Regions from separate parts of the Eubacterium sp. AF15-50 genome, predicted to be linked through region 1. Evidence: predicted binding sites of a transcription regulator. Region 1 holds the regulator's gene; the other holds the start of a gene.

Evidence for each region. The regulator Rex, encoded in region 1, represses fermentation and respiration genes when NADH is low (regulators of the CRP and FNR family bind a similar motif). The targets are predictions, from matches to a motif close to ATTGTTAANNNNTTAACAAT.
Region 2: the regulator Rex is predicted to act here: its motif matches at 2,056-2,075, upstream of Q5O73_RS07160 (acetyl-CoA C-acetyltransferase).

What each region holds. Positions count from the first base shown of each region.
Region 1 is NZ_CAKVZL010000020.1:369-4,815, forward strand. It holds partial or broken gene Q5O73_RS03930 (carbamate kinase) at 1-190, opposite strand, end outside; gene abc-f (ribosomal protection-like ABC-F family protein) at 281-2,194, opposite strand; gene Q5O73_RS03940 (redox-sensing transcriptional repressor Rex) at 2,403-3,041, shown strand; gene Q5O73_RS03945 (NAD(P)H-hydrate dehydratase) at 3,052-4,447, shown strand, end outside.
Region 2 is NZ_CAKVZL010000055.1:762-5,208, reverse strand. It holds gene Q5O73_RS07165 (transglutaminase family protein) at 1-1,964, shown strand, start outside; gene Q5O73_RS07160 (acetyl-CoA C-acetyltransferase) at 2,243-3,427, shown strand; gene Q5O73_RS07155 (enoyl-CoA hydratase-related protein) at 3,511-4,302, shown strand; partial or broken gene Q5O73_RS07150 (3-hydroxyacyl-CoA dehydrogenase family protein) at 4,391-4,447, shown strand, end outside.

The sequences.
Region 1 (4,447 bases):
AATACTCAGTCATAGCTGTCTGGATCATTCCAACCTGAGGTCCGTTACTATGAGTAATAATAACTTCATATTTTTCTTCTACTAAGTCTGCAATAGCCTTAGCAGCTAATTTAACACGCTCCTGCTGCTTAGGAAATGACTCGCTAAAGGCATTTCTTCCAAGAGCGACTACAACTTTTCTATTCTCCATAATGATAGTCTCCTTAAATGTAAAATGATATATCTAGTATAGAATAAAACAGCCTAAAATACAATAAATAACCTTGATAAAATCAAATAATTAAAGCTGGTCTGACAACTCTTCCCACTGTAACATTAAATCATCAAGCTTCTTACTGATATCGTTTTGTTCCTTACTGATTTCGTTTAATTTAGCTGAATTGGTAGATACGGAAGGATCCTCAAGCATTTCATCTAATTCATTTAATCTGTCTTCATATTTTTTTATTTTCTCTTCAACTTTAGAAATGTCATTTTTCAATTTTCTAATCCTTGCGGCTTCAGCCTTCCTTTCTAAATAATCAAGTTTATTATCTGAAACAGTTTTTGCTTCCTTTTCCTTGACAATTTCCGGGGCGAAGGTAGCAGTAAGCTGTTCTTTTTTTTCTTCATAGTAATCGTAATTACCAAGGTAATTAATTAATTTGGTATGAGTTAGTTCCAAAATACGGCTTGCAGTACGGTTAATAAAATAACGGTCATGGGACACATAAAATACTGTACCGGTGTAGCTGTTTATGGCATTTTCCAAAATCTCCTTTGAAGTCATATCCAGGTGGTTGGTAGGTTCATCCAAAATAATTAAGTTAGCCTCTGAAAGCATAAGCTTTGCCAGAGATAAACGACCTTTTTCACCACCGCTTAAATCGGAAACTAATTTAAAAACGTCATCACCCGTAAACATAAATGCAGCTAAGGTGTTTCTGATTTTGGTATTAGTCATATCAGGATAGGCATCTGCAATTTCCTCAAACAGTGTATTGCTGTCAGTAAGGTTATGCTGTTCCTGGTCATAATAACCGATATGCACGTTAGTACCTAACTTTACCATACCGCTATCGGCAGAAATAATATTATTGATGATTTTTAATATAGTGGTTTTACCTGTACCGTTATCACCAATTAAGGCAACATGCTCGCCACGTTTGATTTCAAAATTAATATCCTTAAAAAGCAGTGTGTTGTATGACTTAGAAAGGTTTTGAACAGTTAAAACGTCATTTCCACTTACACAGTCAGGTTCAAGGGTAATATTCATGGCAGCATTTAATTCTTCGGGCTTATCCACTAATTCAATCTTATCTAAAGCCTTCTCACGGCTTTCAGCACGTTTGTAAAACTTTTCCTGTTTATAAGAGCGAAGTTTGGCAATAACTTCTTCCTGATGTTTAATTTCACTTTGCTGTTTAAGGTAAAGATTAAGCTGCACCTCTCTAAGCTGTTTTTTCTTTTCAGCAAAGGCGGAGTAATTGCCGTCATAAATATGACACTTATGATTTTCAATTTCAATGACCTTAGTTACGATTCTGTCAAGAAAATATCTGTCATGGGCTATAATAAGTACCGCACCTTTATAGTTTAAAAGATAATTTTCCAGCCATTTAATGGAATTTAAATCCAAATGGTTAGTAGGTTCGTCTAACATTATAATGTCAGGCTTTCCTAAAAGGAGTTTACAAAGGGCAACTCTGGTTTTCTGCCCTCCAGATAATTTTCCCACTTCTTTATTAAAATCATCAGAAGTAAATCCTAAACCTTTAATGACACCTTCAATTTCACTTTTGTATGAATAACCATCTAACATTTGAAAGCGATGTTCAAGATTAGTATAGTCTTCAATAAGTTTTTGAAGGGCAGAACCTGACAGGTTAGCCATCTCCCTTTCATATCCCATAAGGCGCTGTTCCATGTTAATTATGTCCTGCTTAACGGATTTTACTTCTTCATATATGGAATTAGTGGAGCTTAAATCCTGATACTGGGCAAGATAACCGATGGTTTTATCCTTGCCAATGGTAACATTTCCATTATCAGCGCTAAGTTCCCCTATTAGAATTTTCATTATGGTTGACTTGCCGGCACCGTTATTTCCCACAATGGCTGCTTTTTCATTATCATTAATAAAGAAAGAACAGTCATCTAAAATAGTGTCAACACCATAAGATTTTGATATATGATTACATGATAATATCATTTGTTTTCTCCTGTAAAAGTAAATTTTCCTGGAAAACAGTTTACCATAAATAAGCATATTTTTAAACTATATGTTTATAAATCCCATTAACTTTAATATAGGCTGAAATTATGAGAAAATCCCAAAAATAAAAGAATGATAAATATTTGACAATGTTTCCCTATGTACTTATAATTAAACATTAGAGAAAAAAGAATGAGGAGTTAGCATGAATAAAATATCAAAAGCAGTTGTTTCAAGGCTGCCTCGTTATTATAGATATTTAGATGAACTAAGACAGGAAAATATTGAGCGTATATCTTCAAAAGAGTTAAGTAAAAGAATGAATGTTACAGCATCCCAGATAAGACAGGATTTAAACAATTTTGGCGGATTCGGACAGCAGGGATACGGCTATAATGTTCAGTATTTATATGAAGAAATCGGAAAGCTTTTAGGGCTTAACGTAACACATAAAATGGTTATCGTAGGTGCAGGAAATTTAGGTCAGGCAATTGCCAATTATGGCAATTTCAGAAACAGGGGATTTGAGATTACTGCGTTATTTGATAAGAATCCTGAACTGATAGGTAAAGACACAGCAGGCGGTAAGGTTTTGGACATTAGATACTTATATGATTATGTTAAGGAAAATAGTGTGGAAATTGTGGCACTTACATTACCTAAGGAACCGGCACAGAAAATAGCTGAGAAACTGGTAGAGTGTGGCATAAAGGCATTTTGGAATTTTGCCCATACGGATCTAGGAGTTTCGGGAGACATTATTGTTGAAAATGTCCATCTGTCAGAGAGTCTTATGAAGCTTACATATAGAATTTCAGAAAAAAACAATAGTTTAAACAAATAGGAGCATACTCATGGAGAATATCGTTAAAGGCACGGATATGAAGAAAATAGACAGCTATACGATAAATGAGATTGGAATACCATCATTGGTTTTGATGGAAAGAGCAGCAAAAAGTGTAGCTGATTTAATTGACAAAAATGAAAGAAAACAAAAAAATAATATAACAATACAGGTTATTGCAGGCATTGGTAACAATGGGGCAGATGGTGTTGCTATAGGCAGGATGTTGTATCTTTTAGGATATAACATCTGTATTTTTGTTATGGGAGATAAGGAAAAGGCAACAGAGGAATTTAAAACCCAGTTAAGTATTGTGGAAAAAATAGGAGTTCCTGTGGTATCTAGTGTTATAGATGCCGATGTGGTAGTTGATGCTTTATTTGGAATAGGTTTATCAAGGGACGTTACAGGTACATACGAACAGCTTATTTCGGAAATAAATAAAATGAAAAATATTATTTATGCCGTTGATATTCCATCAGGAATCAACGGAGATACCGGTGAAGTTATGGGATGTGCCATAAAAGCCAATTATACTGTAACTTTCGGTTGTCACAAAATAGGCACGGTATTATATCCGGGAGCTGATTACTGCGGACAGGTAGAGGTGTCAGACATTGGTTATCCGGTACAGTCTTACAATGAGGCTTCGGAAATATTAGAATATGCCGGTGTGGATGATTTGAAAATGATTCCAAAGAGAGCTAATTATTCTAATAAAGGAACATTTGGAAAAATCCTGATAGTGGCAGGCAGCAGGGATATTTCAGGAGCCGCTGTTTTGTGTGCTAAGGCTGCCTTTAGGGCAGGAGCAGGACTTGTAAGAATTTTTACCCACGAAAATAACAGGGATATTATTGCAAAATTAATTCCTGAGGCTATGATTAATACATACAACACAGAAAAATTTGACAAAAAAGCCTTTGAAGCATGTTTAAACTGGTGTGACGTTGTGGCTGTGGGGCCGGGAATAGGAATAGGAACCATACAGCAGATGATTGTGGAGCAGGTAATTGAGTCAAAAATCCCGGCAGTTATTGATGCTGACGGAATAAACAATATTGCTGCAGATGAAAGGGTTAAAAAGAACTTTCATAAGAAATTAATTTTAACTCCTCATTTAGGAGAAATGAGCAGACTTATAAATAAACCTGTTAAGGAAATTGCAGAAAACCTTATTTATTATGCCAAAGAGCTTAATTACAGGTACGGTGCCAATGTGGTTTTAAAGGATGCAAGAACCGTTATTGCAACTGACGGACAGATTTACATTAATCTTTCGGGAAATAATGGAATGGCAACGGCAGGAAGCGGTGATGCCCTTACAGGTATAATATCAGCCCTCATAGGTATAGGCTGTGATTTTGAAAAGGCAGCGGTAATGGGACCTTACGTTCACGGATTAG
Region 2 (4,447 bases), on a different contig from region 1:
AGACCAATTATGTAGGCTTAAAGTATAAGTCATCTTATCTTTACAATGTGGTGATATTGCTATTGGTGGAATTATTAATAGCAGTTATTTTATACAGTATCATCATAGGAAAAAATTGTCGGTATGTGGCTTTACTACTGGTATTAGCACCTGTGATTTTAGATTCGGCAGTAGGTTATCTGCCTTCAGTTTCGAGTACATTAGAACTTATTTTTGCAGCAGTATTTTATTTTACAATATACCGTCAACAGGGAGAAAAAAATGTAATTACCACTGCTGTAGCAACCATGGCAGTGTTACTGATGGTGTCGGTTCTGGCTTTTAATATTTCACCTAGGTTGGAAAAGTATAAAAAAATGGACAGTTATAAGAAAACAGCGGAGGCTATTAAGAACTTTGATAAAATTAATCCGGGAGATTTCTTAAGTTCCATTTTTGAAGGCAGCGGAAACTATGCCAAAGCAGGAATTGGAAAAGGAAAGTTAGAAAATATTAATGAATTCAGGGCTACCGGGAAGAAGGTATTAAAGGTTACGGTTACAAAGAAGCCTACAAAAACGGTGTATTTAAGAGCTTTTGTAGGAATAGATTATAACGGGAAGGAATGGACAGGTGCCGATAAAGATACCGTAAAGGATATAAAAGAATTTTATAACACACAAAGTCAGTTTAAAAAGTTAATAAATGAACCCTATAATAAGTTTTCAACTTATACATCCCTGGCAAAACAGAAAATGACTATTGATGTTTTAGGGGCATCCGGCAAATATGGATATTCACCGTATTTTTCCGAAGTAAAGGATGAAAGTGCTGATTATGATACCTGTGCCTTAGGTGATGGAAAAAAACAACATATATATTTATATTTCGATGGAAATGATTTAAGTAATAATTTTGACTATTTAAGCAATGTATCTTCCTATTGGCACAAATATAGTGAATTTACAAAAGTAAGATATATCGGAAAACCTAAGGGGCTTGATGAATTAAAACATAGATGTAATCAAATTGACAGTAATTACGAAGTAGGTGTTGCCACGGCAATTAATGAATGGTTTAGTGATTTACAATATAGTAAAGCACCGGGAAAAACAACAGATGGCAGGGATTTCGTGGAGGATTTTCTTTTTAACAGGAAAACGGGATTTTGCGTGCATTTTGCATCGGCGGCAACGTTGATTTACAGAATGAAGGACGTACCGGCAAGGTATGTGGAGGGATACGTTATTGACCCCTCAAGTTTTACCAAACAAAATGACGGTACATTTGCAGCTACGGTTACTGATGAAGGGGCTCATGCATGGTGTGAGGTATTTAATGATATTAAAGGCTGGCAGGTAAGGGAACATACACCGGGATACAGCACGTCGAGAATATCAAAACAGGAAAACAATACTACAAAGCAGGAAGCAACTACAGTTGCAGCGGTAACTACAACCCACGCAAATGAAAGTACAACGGCTTCGGCGGATAACACAAAGGCAACTGTAAACAGTGAAAGTCATAAGAATACATCTCACAGTGAAAATGTAAGTTTAAAGCCTGTAATAAAGGTGTTAAAAGTAACTTTCATACTTATAATATGTGTGGTGGCGGGATTCATTATTTTTGTTTTGCCTCATAGAATTAAGAGAGTCAGTAAAATACGGAAAATAAAAGGGAAAAACAGTATATGCAGCACTTATAAGGAAATCTGTAATATATGCAATTTCTTCGGAGCAGGTTTAAATAAGGGCAATTCCACAGAAGCAATAGAGAAAATGATAAAACAGTTTCCACAGCTCTCAGAAGAAGAATGGCGATGGATATATGACATAACCCTTATAGCAGCGTTTTCAAATGACAGGGCTACAGATGAGGACAAGAGGAAAATGTACATGCTTTATCGTAAATTTAGAAACGATATGTTAAAGAGTTTAAAGGGCGTTAAAAAGTTTATTTTTAAATTCATAAAGGCAATGTAATTAAAAATAATAAAACTTAACTGGTTTTAGTGAAAAAATGGCGTTAATTCGCCATTTTTTTTATTGAAGATACTAGACAAAGGAAATAGAATTTGTTAAAATTATAACAATCTTGGAAATATCAGATATGTTACATATTTTTCACAAAACATTAACAGAGTTATTTTAAATGTTTATTGCGGTTAAATTCAATTGATGATATTATTTAAGAGTGTGAGTAATTTTTAAAATTGATGTAATTTATTATATTAAATTAAATTTTTATGGAGGATTATATTATGTCAAAGAAAGTAGTTATTGCAGGCGCATGCCGTACAGCAATCGGAAAAATGGGCGGAGCATTAAGCACAACTCCGGCACCGGTTTTAGGATCTATCGTTATTGAGGAAGCTCTTAAGAGAGCAGGCGTTCCTAAGGAAGCAGTTGATCACGTATATATGGGATGCGTTATCCAGGCAGGTCTTGGACAGAACGTAGCACGTCAGGCTTCAATTAAGGCAGGACTTCCTATTGAAACACCGGCAGTTACAGTAAACGTTGTTTGTGGTTCAGGTCTTAACTGTGTAAATATGGCAGCTCAGATGATTAAGGCAGGAGATGCTGATATCGTTGTTGCAGGTGGTATGGAGAATATGTCAATGGCACCTTTTGCACTTCCAAAAGCAAGATTTGGTTACAGAATGAACAACGGAACACTTGTTGACACAATGGTAAATGATGCATTAACAGATGCTTTCAACAATTATCATATGATGATTACAGCTGAAAACGTAGCTGAACAGTGGGGAATCACAAGAGAAGAATTAGATGCATTCTCAGCTAACTCACAGCAGAAATGTGAAAAGGCTATGGCTGAAGGTAAGTTTAAGGATGAAATCGTTCCAGTTGTTGTTAAGAACAGAAAGGGCGATATCGTTGTAGATACAGATGAAGGACCAAGAGCAGGAACAACTGCTGAATCACTTGGTAAATTAAGATGCTGTTCAGGAAAGCCTGATGGTGTTGTTACAGCAGGTAATGCTTCAGGTATTAATGATGGAGCAGCTGCAGTAGTAGTTATGAGCGAAGAAAAGGCTAAGGAATTAGGCGTTACACCTATGGCTACATTTGTTGGCGGAGCACTTGGCGGAGTTGATCCTTCAATCATGGGTGTTGGACCTGTTGCTTCAACAAGAAAAGTTATGGAAAAGACAGGCTTAACAGTTGACGATATGGATTTAATCGAAGCTAACGAAGCTTTTGCAGCACAGTCAGTTGCAGTTGCAAGAGACCTTGGATTTGATATGAGCAAGGTTAACGTAAACGGTGGAGCTATTGCACTTGGACATCCTGTTGGAGCTTCAGGTTGTAGAATACTTGTTACATTACTTCACGAGATGCAGAAGAGAGACGCTAAGAAGGGTCTTGCTACATTATGTATCGGTGGCGGAATGGGCTGCTCAACAATCGTTGAAAGAGACTAATTAAATATATAAAAAGCTGGTAGCAGATTTTACTACCAGCTTTTCATGTGTTTTTTAATAAGGTAATTTAAAGGAGAAGTGATATGGAATTTATTACTTATGAACAGGAAGGATTTGTTGGAGTTATTACCATCAACCGCCCAAAGGCATTAAACGCATTAAACAGCCAGGTCCTTGATGAATTAAACGCTACATTAGATGCAGTTGATGTTAATGAAACAAGAGCATTGATTTTAACAGGTGCCGGAGAAAAGTCATTTGTTGCAGGCGCTGATATAGGAGAAATGTCAACACTTACAAAGGCTGAAGGCGAAGCTTTCGGTAAGAAGGGAAATGATGTTTTCAGAAAACTTGAAACATTACCTGTTCCTGTTATTGCTGCAGTAAACGGATTCGCTTTAGGTGGCGGATGTGAAATATCAATGAGTTGTGATATTAGAATCTGTTCTGAAAATGCTATTTTCGGACAGCCTGAAACAGGTCTTGGAATTACACCGGGATTTGGTGGAACACAGAGACTTGCAAGAATCGTTGGACCTGGAATGGCTAAACAGATGATTTATACAGCAAGAAACATTAAGGCTGATGAGGCTTACAGAATCGGTCTTGTAAATGCAGTATATCCACAGGAAGAACTTATGGATGCAGCAAAGAAAATGGCAGCAGGCATTGCAAAGAACGCACCTATTGCTGTAAGAGCATGCAAGAAGGCAATTAATGATGGATTAGATGCAAACATGGATGATGCAATCGTTATTGAAGAAAAATTATTCGGTAGTTGCTTTGAGACAGAAGATCAGAAGGCAGGTATGGGTAACTTCCTTGAAAAGGATAAAGAAAAGAAATTAAAGGTTGTACCATTTAAGAATATGTAATATAAGCCACTTAGTTTTTTATAATTATTGATTTGAGACATAAGTGGATACAAAATAAAATTATCATAAATATTATGGAGGAATAATTATGAAGGTTGGAGTTATTGGCGCAGGAACAATGGGTCAGGGAATCGCAAAGGCTTTC